3 regions of the Nonomuraea sp. NPDC049269 genome follow, and region 1 is predicted to be linked to each of the others. Evidence: riboswitches for the same ligand, from Rfam matches in the RefSeq annotation. Region 1 holds a riboswitch; each other region holds the start of a gene.
The links. Region 1 has a riboswitch for glycine ahead of ACGFNP_RS00655 (serine hydroxymethyltransferase). Riboswitches for the same ligand answer to the same signal wherever they lie in the genome.

Region 1 (4,419 bases):
TACTACCCGCCCACGGTCCTGACCGATGTGGACGACACGATGCTCGTCATGACCGAGGAGACCTTCGGCCCGGTCGCGCCGGTGCGGATCGTCGACTCGTTCGAGGACGGGCTGCGGCTCGCCGGCCGGTCGCGGTTCGGGCTGGCCGCGACGATCTACACGGACAACCCCGCGCACGCGAAAGCAGCCGAAACCCTCCCCGCCGGGATCATCTGGATCAACCAATGGCAGGGCGGCGGCCCGGACCGCGTCTTCGAGCCCGCCGGTGACAGCGGAGTCGGCGCCGTCGGCGGTCACGCCGCCTACGACGCCGCCACCCGCCCCTCGGCGATCCACCGGGAGCCAGGCCTTGTCACATGAGCTGGTGGTGAAGCTCCTCGGCGGCTTCCCTCAAGACCTTGAGGACGTCGCCGTGCATGACCTCCGGAGAGATCTGCTCGATCCGGCATCCGACGTGGAGTGCGGCGATCGTACGGTCGTCCCAGCGGCGCAGCGGCACGGCGATCGAGTGGGCGCCGCGTTCCACGTCGTCGGCCACGTAGCTGTAGCCGTCGCGCAGGACGCGGTCGAGAACCTCACCGGAGGGAGCGTCGGGGACCTCCGCCAGCTTGGCCGCGCGTTCTTCCGGCGGCAGGTGCGCGAGAAGCACCTTGCCCAGCGAGGAGATCGCGGCCGGGGTGCGGTAGCCGATCCCGCTGCCGATCTGGAGCAACCGGTTCGGCACGGAACGGGCGATCATCACGGCGTCCGGGCCGTCGAGCACCGCGACGGAACACGCCTCGCCCAACTCCCCGCAGATCCGGTCGCACACCGGCTGCATGATCACGCCTGCCACATTCGATGTGAGATAGCCGCTGGCCAGACGGAGAACTCGCGGTGTGAGCTCGTACGCGCGGCCGTCCATCACGAGAAAGCCGAGATGCTCCAGCGTCAGAACCGCCCGCCGCACCGTCGCCCGCGACAGGTCCAGCTCGCGCGCGAGGTCGGCCTGTGTGAGACGCCGCCGGTCGGGCCCGAACGCCGACAGCACCGCCAGACCCCGGGCCAGCGCCTCGGAGAAGTCCGCCGCGTTCGGCGCGTTCGCGAGCTGACGTTCCTGCCGCTCCGCGCGGTCCTTGTCCGCCAGACGTCCCATGCCGCTATCCCTCCCGATCACCACAGCTCCGCCTCACAGTATCCGTTGAACCTCTGTGCGGCAATCGAACGAAAGGAGTTTCCATGACCTCCCCGCAAGACCTGATCGAGCGCAGCATCCCGTTCCTCGACGAGATCAAGAACCGCACCGCCGGCGAGGACCTCGAGATCTGGCTCAACGAGACCTACGGCCCGGGCACGCCGTTGTACGACGACCTCGCTCGCATGATCATCGACGGCGTCCGTGACGGATGGGCGGCCAACATCGAAGTCGACGGCCCCAAGTACCGGCGCAGCCGGATCGCCGAACCGAGCGAGGAACTGAACTACTTCAGCATCACGGCCGTGTACATGGACAGCCAGGAGCCCTACCGCGGGCAGTACCATCAGCATCCCTACGGCGAGCTCAACGTCGTCGTCCCGCTCGACCCCGGCGCCCGGCTCATCGGCCCGCGAGGATGGACGGGCGCGGGCTGGACCGCGCCCGGGCCCAGCAGCCACCACTACCCCGAGGTCAAAGGGGGCGCGCTGATCGCCCTGTTCTACCTGCCCGCCGGGCGCATCTCGTACGACATCACCCCGCCCGCCGCCTGACATGCGACCCGTGGACGAACTGACGATGTCCGCGGCGACAGTCGAGGAGGCGCTGCTCGGCCGTCGTAGCGTGCGTGCCTTCCTGCCGAAGGCCGTTCCGCGGGCCGAGATCGACCGGCTGCTGGCCCTGGCCGCTCGTTCGGCCAGCAACGCCAACACCCAACCCTGGCACGTGCACGTCATCACCGGTGCGGCCAAGCGTCGCCTCAGCGCCGCGGTCCTCCGCGCGCACGACGACGGCGAGCGGGTGCCGGAGACCGAATACCCGTACCAGCCCCGGCCCGACGAGTGGGCGGAGCCGTACCGGTCACGACGACGCCGTTTCGGGGAGGGGCTGTACCGCGACACGCTCGGGTTCAGCCCGGAGGACACGGCGGGCAGGCTCAGCCATCACCGGCGCAACTACGAATTCTTCGGCGCACCGGTCGGGATCATCCTCACCGTCAGCCGGCACCCCCTCTTGGGGGCACTCGTGGACGCCGGCCTGTTCCTGCAGGCGCTCATGCTCGCGGCGCGGGAGGCAGGTCTGGACACCTGCTCGCAGGCGTCGTTCATCGACTTCTATCCGGTGCTGCGCGAACACCTGCGCATACCCGAGGACCACCTCATCGTCTGCGGGCTCGCACTGGGGCATGCCGACCCCGACCACCACCTCAATCGGCACCGCACCCCGCGAGAACCGGTCAGTTCCTTCAGCACCTTCTATAGTGATGAACTCGCATAGTTCCTAACCAACTGAATATCGCGCCGTTTCCACCGGAGCGGGAGAGCCCTCGCCTGCCTGTCGCGGCGAGGCGCCGAAGGAGCAACTCTCCCCAGAAACTCTCAGGCCCCATGACCGCTCCGGCGAGGCGAACTCTGAAAAGCCAGGACCCCGGTCCTGCACCCATGGTGCAAACCGTTCACGCGGTGAAACTCTCAGGTACCGATGACAGAGCGGGGAGGTCACCCAGCCGTGGCGCCGCGACCGAGCGGCGCCTGACCGAGGGAGGAGCCTCCACCATGTCGAGTGCCCACAACCAGTCCCTGGCCGAGCTCGACCCGGAGATCTACCGGGCCGTCGCCGCACCCTCGATGGCGCTCGCGTCCTCGTCGAACGGCTGCTCGCCGACGACGTCCGCGCGGCCGGCATCTCCGTACTGACCGGCGGTACCCAGGTTCACCTCCTCGTTGTCGACCTGCGCCACTCCGACCTCGACGGACGCCAGGCCGAGGACCGGCTGCACGCTGCGGGCATCACCGTCAACCGCAACGCCGTCCCGTTCGACCCGCGGCCTCCGATGATCTCCTCCGGTCTGCGCATCGGCACGCCGGCGCTCGCCACACGCGGATTCGGCCCCGCGGAGTTCGCCGAGGTCGCCGACATCATCGCGACCACCCTGGTCACCCCGCCCACCGGCCGGCTACTGGCCGACCTGCGCTCCCGGATCGCCATCCTGACGGCGAAATTCCCGCTCTACCCGAACTTGTGAAGCGACCGCTCCGAGCACTCTGCTGTACTCGGCCCCCCGCCTGGCGTCAGGTCTTCGGGGGGTCGAAGCCGTCCAGGATCGTGGTGAGGAGGTCGGCGAACTCCCGTGGGTGGGTCTGGTACGGGGTGTGCCCGCCGGGGAACTCCTCGCACGGCACCCCGAAGCGCTCGCTCAGGACGTGCGCGGGCCGGTAGTAGGGGCGGCCCACGCTGTCGTGGCCGGTGGCCAGGCACCACGGGATCGTGACCGTCTCCAGGGCCTTCAGGTCGGGCTGGTAGGACATGAATACGGGTAGCTCGCGGGTGAGCAGGATGTCGACGTTGCCCATGAGCCGGAACATCCCGCTCGGCCGGCGGCCGGTCACCCGGCGGGCCAGCGCGGCGCCGCCCATCGCCACCCGCAGAGCGCCGGCGGTCACGGCCCGCCCGGTCGGGTTGGTGAACAGCCGCGGCGCCTTGGGCAGGGTCATGACCGAGAACGCGGCGAACCCCTGCATGGGCCCCTCCCGCTCGGCGATGCCGGCCAACTCGTCGAAGGCGCGCTGCTCGGGACTGTCCCGGCCATCGGGCAGGACTCCGACCAGTGGCGGTTCGTGGACGACCGCGCCGCGCAGCCGGTCGGCGTGGCGGATCAGGAGCTCCACCGTGATGATCGCCCCGGCGCTGTTGCCGAAGACGAAGGCACGGTCGATGCCATAGTGATCCAGGATGGCGACCACGTCGGCCGCCTGCCGAGACACCGTGAGGGACGCGTCCGGTTCCACCAGCGGGCTGCGTGAGTTGCCCCGCCGGTCGAACGTGATCACTGTGAACCGCTCGGCCAGCGGGGGCACCGCGTCCTCGTACATGCCGGCGTCTCCGCCGCCGCCGGAGACCAGCACCAAGGGCGGGCCTTCGCCGGCGATCTCGGTGTACAGCCGCGCCCCGGGAACCTTCACTGTCTGCACCATAGCCTCCGTTTTCTACACTGTAGAAGTCACTCTACGCCGTAGAAGGCGCCGATGAGGCGCCATCGGGTTCGGCTGGGGCGCTAGCGGGTTGCCCGCCGTGGCCGGTCGGGGGCCGACCAGTGGGCCGGGCGGGTGAGGGTGGGCGACAGCTTCGTGGCGCCGTCGCCCTTGGCCGCGTTGAGCTGCGGCTGGGTGAGGAAGATGCTGCCGGTGAGGTCGGCTCCGCCGAGTTCGGTGCCTCGCAGGTCGGCGCCGATCAGGTCGGCCAGC
Region 2 (4,419 bases), on a different contig from region 1:
AGGAGGCGGGCACCAAGGCCGCCTCCGAGGTGGGCGGGATCTTCGTCAAGGTCGACGTGACCAGCGAGGAGGACGTCGTCCGGATGTTCCAGACGGCGTTCGACACCTATGGCTCCGTCGACATCGCGTTCAACAACGCGGGCATCTCGCCGCCCGATGACGACTCGATCCTGGAGACCGGCATCGAGGCGTGGCGGCGGGTGCAGGAGGTGAACCTGACCAGCGTCTACCTCTGCTGCAAGCACGCGATCCCGTACATGCGGCGCCAGGGGAAGGGCTCGATCATCAACACCGCGTCGTTCGTGGCGGTGATGGGCTCGGCGACGTCGCAGATCTCCTACACCGCCTCGAAGGGCGGGGTGCTGGCGATGTCGCGCGAGCTCGGCGTCCAGTTCGCGCGTGAGGGGATCCGGGTGAACGCGCTGTGCCCGGGGCCGGTCAACACGCCGCTGCTGCGGGAGCTGTTCGCGAAGGACCCCGAGCGGGCGGCGCGGCGCCTGGTGCACGTGCCGGTGGGACGCTTCGCCGAGGCGTCCGAGATCGCGGCTGCGGTGGCGTTCCTGGCCAGCGACGACGCCTCGTTCATCACCGGATCGGAGTTTCTCGTCGATGGGGGTATTTCGAGTGCGTACGTCACCCCTCTGTAGCAAGGGGATGTCGTGAAGCGGCCTGTCATCGGGATCACGTCCTATGTGGAGCCTGCCCGGTTCACCGTGTGGGACATGCCGGTCGCCCTGTTGCCGTACATGTACGTGGAGCAGGTGGTCCGGGCCGGCGGGCAGCCGGTGATCCTGCCGCCCGCCGGGGAGCCCGCCGAGCTGGTGGGACGGCTGGACGGGCTGATCCTGGCCGGTGGAGGCGACGTCTCGCCCGACCGGTATGGGCAGGAGCCGGATGAGCGGACCGGCTATATCCGGAAATTTCGCGATGCGGCGGAGTTTGCGGTGCTTGAGGCCGCTCTTGAAGCCGACGTGCCCTATCTCGGGATATGTCGGGGGATGCAGGTGCTCAACGTCGCGCTCGGCGGGACGTTGCACCAGCATCTGCCCGACGTGGTCGGACACACCGGGCACTCCCCCGCACCCGGCCAGTTCGGCCAGCTCCCCGTACGACCCGTGGCGGGCACCCGCGTCGCCAAGGCGCTCGGGGCCGTGCCGGAGGACGTGCCGCACTACCACCACCAGGCCGTCGATCGGCTCGCTCCCGGGCTGGCCCTGGCCGCCGTGGCCGATGACGGCACGATCGAGGCGGTGGAGCTGGAGTCCCGGACGTTCGCCGTGGCCGTGCAGTGGCATCCGGAGGCGGCGAAGGACTGCGCGCTGTTCGAGGCACTCATCGCCGCCTGCTGAACGCTCGCGCCGCCGCCAGGCCCGTTCGCCATGAAATGGCGGGATCCGCACGCGACAACTCCCCCATAACGGCACTAGGCTTGCCGCATCACCGACGAAACCGTGCGGGAGAGCGTCCTGGCATCCGGCCAGGACCCCTGAAGGAGCAAGCCCTCCCCGCGAACCTCTCAAGGTAAAGGACCGCACGGACGAGGTGTCCTCTGGAAAGCAGGCCTGGCGGCCTCGCCGAAGGTGAAAGTCCGGCAAAATCCGGGCGAAGCTCTCAGGCACCGATGACAGAGGGGGAGGATCCCTGCATCCGATCCTGCCCTGAGGTGCGCATATGTCACGTCCCACACCGCTTCGAGACGTCCATGAGAGCCTCGGCGCGACCCTGACCGATTTCGCCGGGTGGCTGATGCCGCTCCGCTACGGCAGCGAGTCCGCCGAGCACAACGCCGTCCGCCAGGCGGCCGGGCTGTTCGACCTCTCCCACATGGGCGAGATCTTCGTGACCGGGCCGCAGGCCGGCGAGGCGCTCGACTACGCGTTGGTGGGACACCTGTCGGCACTCGCGCCCGGCCGGGCCCGCTACACCATGATCGTGAACGAGCGTGGCGGGGTGCTGGACGACCTGATCGTCTACCGGCTGGGGGACGAGGAGTTCATGGTTGTGGCTAACGCCTCCAACTATGAAAAAGTCGGGGAAGAGCTGAAAAATCGCGCCAAGTCGTACAACGCGGTGGTTGAGGATCGCTCGGAGCAGTACGCGCTGATCGCCGTGCAGGGGCCGCGCGCGCAGGAGATCCTCGCCACGCTCACCGACGCCGACCTCGCCGGGCTGAAGTACTACGCGGGCCTGCCCGGTCTGGTCGACGGGCGGCAGGCGCTCATCGCGCGCACGGGCTACACGGGTGAGGATGGTTTCGAGCTGTTCGTGGCCAACCAGGACGCCGTGCCGCTCTGGCACGCGCTGACCGAGGCCGGCCGTACGCACGGGCTGCGACCGGCGGGTCTGTCCAGCCGTGACACGCTCAGGCTCGAAGCAGGCATGCCGCTGTACGGCAACGAGCTCGGCGTGGAGCTGACCCCGTTCGACGCGGGGCTGGGCAGAGTGGTGAAATTCGACAAGCCGGGCGACTTCGTCGGCAGGTCGGCGCTGGAGGCGGTCAAGGACACGCCACCACGGCGCCGGCTCGTCGGCCTGGTCGCGCGGGGGCGCCGGGTGCCACGCCATGGATACCCGGTGACCAAGGACGGCGCCGTCGTCGGCGAGGTCACCAGCGGGGCTCCCTCCCAGACTCTGGGCAAACCCATCGCGATGGCCTACGTCGACCACGGGGCCGAGGCAGGTCTGGCCGTGGACATCCGGGGCAGCCATGAACCTATGGACCTCATTGAGCTGCCCTTCTACAGGAGGAACAAGTGAGCAACATCCCTGACGACCTGAGCTACACCAAAGAGCACGAGTGGGTCGCCGGCCTCGACGACGGCATCACCGTGACCATCGGCATCACGGCCTACGCGGCCGAGGCGCTGGGTGATGTCGTCTACGTGCAGCTCCCCGAAGCCGGCTCGACCGTCGAGGCGGGCGACTCCGTGGGCGAGGTCGAGTCGACCAAGTCGGTGAGTGAGATCTACACCCCCGTCGGCGGCGAGGTCGTCGAGGTCAACCAGGCGGTCGTGGACGACCCGTCGCTGGCCAACAGCGACCCCTACGGTGACGGCTGGATGTTCCGCGTGCGCGTGGAAGGCGACCCCGAGGACCTGCTCTCCGCCGAGGAGTACTCGGCGCTCACCTCAGGCGAGTCCTGATCCACCCGCCGGGGTCCTGCCGGACCCCGGCCCTTCTGAAGGGCGCCATCAATGGCGATCAGCGTCTTCGACCTCTTCAAGATCGGCATCGGCCCGTCGAGCTCGCACACCGGCGGTCCCATGGCCGCCGCACACCGGTTCGCCCGCGGCCTGCACGATGACGGCCTGCTCGCGCGTACGGCCCGCGTCGAGGCGATCCTGTACGGCTCGCTCGGCCTGACCGGCAAGGGGCACGGCAGCGACAAGGCCGTCCTGCTGGGGCTGTCCGGCGAGAAGCCCGAGCTGGTCGACGTGGACGGCATCGACGCGCGCCTGGCCGAGATGCGCGAGTCTGGCACGGTCAAGCTGTACGGCACGCAGGAGATCCCCTTCGTCGTGGGCGAGGACCTCGTCTTCGAACGCAAGATCTCCCTGCCCGAGCACCCGAACGGCATGCGCTTCACCGCCTTCTCCGCCTCGGGCGAGACGCTGCGCGAGAAGGTCTACTTCTCGGTCGGCGGCGGCTTCGTGGTGGACGAGCAGGCCACCGGCGCCGACCGCATCAAGCCCGACGACACCGTGCTGCCCTACCCCTTCACGACCGGGGAAGAGCTGCTCAAGCACTGCTCCAACACGGGCCTGTCCATCTCCGCGCTGATGCTGGAGAACGAGCAGGCGTTCGGCCGGTCCGCCGAGGAGATCCGCGCCCAGATCCTGCACCTGTGGCAGGTCATGTGCGAGTGCGTCAAGCGCGGCATCGCCAAGGAGGGCGTCCTGCCGGGCGGCCTGAAGGTCAAGCGGCGCGCGAACCGCCTCCACCGCCGCCTGCAGACGGAGTCGCCGGAGACGGATCCGCTGCACGCCATGGACTGGGTGTCGCTGTTCGCGCTGGCGGTCAACGAGGAGAACGCCGCGGGCGGCCGCGTCGTCACCGCGCCCACAAACGGCGCGGCGGGCATCATCCCCGCCGTCCTGACGTACTACACCCGCTTCGTCCCCCATGCCGCCGACGACGGCATCGTCCGCTTCTTCCTCACCGCGGCGGCGATCGGCGTCCTGTTCAAGGAGAACGCCTCGATCTCGGGCGCCGAGGTCGGCTGCCAGGGCGAGGTCGGCTCGGCCTGCTCCATGGCCGCCGCGGGCCTCACCGAGGTCCTGGGCGGCACGCCCGAGCAGGTGGAGAACGCGGCGGAGATCGGCATCGAGCACAACCTGGGCCTGACCTGCGACCCGATCGGCGGCCTGGTCCAGATCCCGTGCATCGAACGCAACGCGGTGGCCTCCATCAAGGCCATCG
Region 3 (4,419 bases), 300 kb from region 1:
CGGCGGTAACTTTGTCACCGTCCGAACCCGTCGTCCAGCGCCTCGCCTTGACCTTTGCCGCTGATCAGCGTAAGTTGCGGCATTCGCAAACTTGAAGAGCGAAGCGAGGCGCGTCCAGATCCCCGTTGCCGCGTCTTCGCGGTAGGAGGCCGAGCCGATCGATGCCGAGCGTCTACTGCACGCAGTGCGGGCACGCCAACCCCGAGGATGCCCGTTTCTGTTCCCGTTGTGGGTCACCGCTGACCAGAGCCGAGGTCGCCGGGGACACCACATCGACGATCTCCGTCGCGGGAATCGAGGCGTACGAGGCTGAGACCGGTGACATGCTCCTCGCCGAGCGCGCACTGGTGGAGCAGCTGCCGCCGGGCACGGCGTTGCTCACGGTGACCAGGGGGCCCAACCAAGGAAGCCGGTTCCGGCTCGACAAGGAGCTCACCACCACGGGGCGACATCCCGAAAGCGATATCTTCCTTGACGACATCACGGTCTCCCGCCGGCACGTGGAGTTCTACCGCCTGCGTGGCGGCCAGTTCTCCGTGCGCGACGTGGGCAGCCTCAACGGCACCTACGTCAACAGGGAACGCATCGAGGAGGTGCCGCTGCATTCCGGTGACGAGGTGCAGATCGGCAAGTTCCGCCTCGTCTTCCTGATGCGGACCGCCGCCGGCGCATGAGCGAGCGCAGCGAGCGACTGGTGGGAGCAGCCGAGCGCAGCGAGCGGCCGTCGGAGGGAGCCGCATGAGCGCGCAGGCGGCACGCTCGCACATGAGCATCGGGGAGGTGCTCGCCATGCTCCAGGGCGAGTTCCCCGATGTGACGATCTCCAAGATCCGGTTCTTGGAGGGCGAGGGGCTCATCGAGCCTGAGCGCAGCCCGTCGGGTTACCGCAAGTTCACTCACCTGCACGTCGAGCAGCTCCGCTACATCCTCACCGAGCAGCGCGACCACTATCTGCCGCTGCGGGTGATCAAGGACAAGATGGCCGAGCACTTCGGCCGTCCGCGGGCCTTGACCGAGCGGCCGGAGCGGCAGGAAGTACGGCTGAGCCGTGCCGAGCTGCTGGAGGCGGCCGGGCTCGACGAGGAGACGCTCGCCGAGCTCGAGGACTACGGGCTGCTCGCGGCGACGGCCAGGCGCTACGACGAGGAGGCGCTCAACGTGGCGCGCAGCGTCGGCGCCCTGGCCCGGTTCGGCCTGCGCGCCCGGCATCTACGCGCGGTCAAGGCCGCGGCCGAGCGCGAGTGCGGGCTGGTGGAGCAGACGATCGCGCCGATACTCAAACGACGGGCCCCAGGGGCCATCGGAGAGGCCGACGAGGCCGCCAGGGAGCTGTCGGCGTTGCTGCTCGACCTGCATGCCTCTCTCGTCCGCACGGGCGTGCGAACCGTTCTAGGCCGATGACCGGACCAGCGGGACATACAAGGCCCCTCGGGTGTTACGTTGAAATGCAGAAGCGGACCGGCCAAATAGCTGTGCCGGGGTCGCCGACCAGTCGAATATGGAGCAGCCCGTGTTGCAGATGGAGGTCGTGGGTGTTCGCGTAGAGATGCCCACAAATCAGCCGATCGTCTTGCTCAAGGAGGCACACGGGGAGAGGTTCCTGCCGATTTGGATTGGGATGACCGAAGCCACGGCCATCGCGCTGGCCCAAGCGGAGGAGCCTCCAGCCCGTCCGCTCACGCACGACCTGTTCAGGGACGTGCTGAGCGCTCTTGGCGTGGGTCTGCGCGCGGTCAACATCGTTGCGCTGCGTGACGGGATCTTCTTCGCCGATCTGGTGTTCTCCAACGGCGTAGAGGTGAGCGCGCGCCCGTCCGACTCGATCGCGCTCGCGCTCCGCACCGGAGCGCGTATCTTCGCCAGCGAAGAAGTCGTCCAGGAAGCCGGGGTGATCATCCCGGACGACCAGGAGGATGAGGTGGAGAAGTTCAGGGAGTTCCTTGACACGATCACCCCCGAAGACTTTGGCCGGGCGGGGTAGGTATTTCAGTGCATTTACGCTTCACGACGCGCCGAGCCGGATCGTTGACTGCGCATGGTCACGGTCCTACGGTGCAAGTGAAACCCGTGGTCGCGCTTTTACGAACCCCCAGATCAGGCCACGGGATGAGAGAAAGCCGGAGGTCCGCGTGGCGGTCAGCAGCGGCGAGGGAAAGACGACCGGCCAGGAAGATCCGGTGCGGCGTGAGAGTGCGCGGCAGCGTGCCGGAGAGCAGGGGCTGCTCTTCGACGAGCAGCCCGCGTCGCTGCCGGCAGACATCGGATACCGTGGCCCGACGGCGTGCGCGGCGGCCGGCATCACCTACCGGCAGCTCGATTACTGGGCGCGCACGGAGCTGGTCCAGCCGACGATAAGAGCCGCGCACGGCTCGGGCTCGCAGCGGCTCTACAGCTTCCGCGACATCCTGGTGCTCAAGGTCGTCAAGCGGCTCCTCGACACCGGAGTCTCCCTCCAGCAGATCCGTACGGCCGTACAACATCTGCGTGACCGCGGGGTGGGCGACCTCGCGCAGATCACGCTCATGAGTGACGGCGTCAGCGTCTATGAGTGCACCTCGGCCGACGAGGTGATCGATCTGCTCCAGGGCGGCCAGGGCGTGTTCGGCATCGCGCTCGGCCGGGTCTGGCGGGAGGTCGAGGGCTCCCTCGCGGAGCTGCCGGGGGAAAGGGCGGCGGTCGAGGACAGCGTCCCGGCCGACCACCCCGCTGACGAGCTGGCCCAGCGGCGGCGCGCGCGCCGCATAGGGTAGCAATTGGGTAGTAACCTGTAGAGCGCAAGGCTGATAACCCCATGCGGGAGAGTCCCCGGGCTGGTTCCCGGGGCGCCGAAGGAGCAACCCTCCCCGGAATCTCTCAGGCACCTGTACCGCGCGGGGTAGGCAACTCTGGAAAGCAGGTGCGCCCGCCAGGCGCACCTCACCGACGGTGCAAGCCCACATGGGGTGAAGCTCTCAGGTCGCCATGACAGAGGGGGAGATCCGGCACTCGCCCGCGCCCTGGCGCCGGTCTCCAAAGCCCTCGGGAGGCACCTCGCATGACCGATCTGTCAGTTCCGCCGTTCTCGACCCGGCACATCGGCCCGTCCGAACCCGAGCAGCAGCGCATGCTCGAGGCCGTGGGCTTCGAGTCCGTGGCCGACCTGGTGGCGGTGGCCGTCCCGGAGTCCATCAGGATCAAGGACCGGCTCGCCCTGCCCGCCGCGGCCAGTGAGACCGAGGTCATCGCCGAGCTGCGGGCCATCGCGGGCCGCAACCGGGTGCTCACCTCGATGATCGGCCTGGGCTACCACGACACGATCACCCCTGCGGTGATCCGCCGCAACCTGCTGGAGAACCCGGGCTGGTACACCGCCTACACCCCCTACCAGCCGGAGATCTCGCAGGGCCGCCTGGAGGCGCTGCTCAACTTCCAGACCGTCGTCACCGACCTGACCGGACTCGCCGTCGCGGGCGCCTCGCTGCTCGACGAGAGCACGGCCGCCGCCGAGGCGATGACACTGGCCAGGCGCGCGGGCAAGTCCAAGAGCCAGGTGTTCGTCGTCGACGCCGACGCGCTGCCCCAGACCAAGACGGTGCTGGCCACCCGCGCCGAGCCGCTGGGCATCACGCTCGTGGAGGACACGCTCGACGGCGAACTGCCCGAGTGCTTCGGCGTGCTCGTCCAGTACCCGGGCGCCTCCGGCCGGCTGCGCGACTTCCGCGCCGTGGCCGAGCGGGCGCACGCGGCGGGCGCGCTCGTCGTGGCCGCCGCCGACCTGCTCGCGCTCACCCTGGTCACCGCGCCCGGCGAGCTCGGCGCCGACATCGCGATCGGCTCCTCGCAGCGCTTCGGCGTGCCGTTCGGCTTCGGCGGGCCGCACGCCGCCTACATGTCCGTACGCGAGGGACTGCAGCGGCAGATGCCCGGCCGCCTCGTGGGCGTCTCCGTCGACGCCGACGGCGCGCCCGCCTACCGGCTGGCGCTGCAGACCCGCGAGCAGCACATCAGGCGCGAGAAGGCCACCAGCAACATCTGCACCGCGCAGGTCCTGCTCGCCGTCATCGCCGGCATGTACGCCGTCTACCACGGGCCCGACGGGCTGCGCCGCATCGCCGCCCGCGTCCACCGGCACGCCGCGGCGCTGGCCGAGTGCCTGCGCCGGGGCGGCGTCGAGGTCGTGCACCGCGAGTTCTTCGACACCGTGCTGGCCAGGGTGCCCGGCCGGGCCGCCGAGGTCGTACGGCAGGCCGCCGAACGCGGCGTCAACGTGTGGCAGGCCGACGCCGACCACGTCTCGGTGGCCTGCGACGAGAAGACCACGGCGGCCGACCTCGAGCAGGTCGCCGCCGCCTTCGGCGCCAGTGGGCCGGTGGCCGGCCTCCTCGCCGACGAGGGACTGGACACGCTGCCCGGCTCGCTGACCCGCGAGTCCGGCTACCT

Region 2: another riboswitch for glycine. It lies ahead of gcvT (glycine cleavage system aminomethyltransferase GcvT); the one in region 1 lies ahead of ACGFNP_RS00655 (serine hydroxymethyltransferase).
Region 3: another riboswitch for glycine. It lies ahead of gcvP (aminomethyl-transferring glycine dehydrogenase); the one in region 1 lies ahead of ACGFNP_RS00655 (serine hydroxymethyltransferase).

What each region holds. Positions count from the first base shown of each region.
Region 1 is NZ_JBICSO010000001.1:129,962-134,380, forward strand. It holds gene ACGFNP_RS00635 (aldehyde dehydrogenase family protein) at 1-360, shown strand, start outside; gene ACGFNP_RS00640 (IclR family transcriptional regulator C-terminal domain-containing protein) at 353-1,135, opposite strand; gene ACGFNP_RS00645 (DUF4863 family protein) at 1,219-1,728, shown strand; gene ACGFNP_RS00650 (nitroreductase) at 1,739-2,452, shown strand; glycine riboswitch at 2,481-2,579, shown strand; partial or broken gene ACGFNP_RS00655 (serine hydroxymethyltransferase) at 2,787-3,200, shown strand; gene ACGFNP_RS00660 (alpha/beta fold hydrolase) at 3,247-4,137, opposite strand; gene ACGFNP_RS00665 (pentapeptide repeat-containing protein) at 4,230-4,419, opposite strand, start outside.
Region 2 is NZ_JBICSO010000003.1:162,475-166,893, forward strand. It holds gene ACGFNP_RS18470 (3-oxoacyl-ACP reductase) at 1-647, shown strand, start outside; gene ACGFNP_RS18475 (gamma-glutamyl-gamma-aminobutyrate hydrolase family protein) at 660-1,349, shown strand; glycine riboswitch at 1,445-1,542, shown strand; gene gcvT (glycine cleavage system aminomethyltransferase GcvT) at 1,672-2,757, shown strand; gene gcvH (glycine cleavage system protein GcvH) at 2,754-3,143, shown strand; gene ACGFNP_RS18490 (L-serine ammonia-lyase) at 3,195-4,419, shown strand, end outside.
Region 3 is NZ_JBICSO010000001.1:427,081-431,499, reverse strand. It holds gene ACGFNP_RS02075 (FHA domain-containing protein) at 162-674, shown strand; gene ACGFNP_RS02070 (MerR family transcriptional regulator) at 739-1,401, shown strand; gene ACGFNP_RS02065 (bifunctional nuclease family protein) at 1,511-1,981, shown strand; gene ACGFNP_RS02060 (MerR family transcriptional regulator) at 2,130-2,750, shown strand; glycine riboswitch at 2,785-2,879, shown strand; gene gcvP (aminomethyl-transferring glycine dehydrogenase) at 3,035-4,419, shown strand, end outside.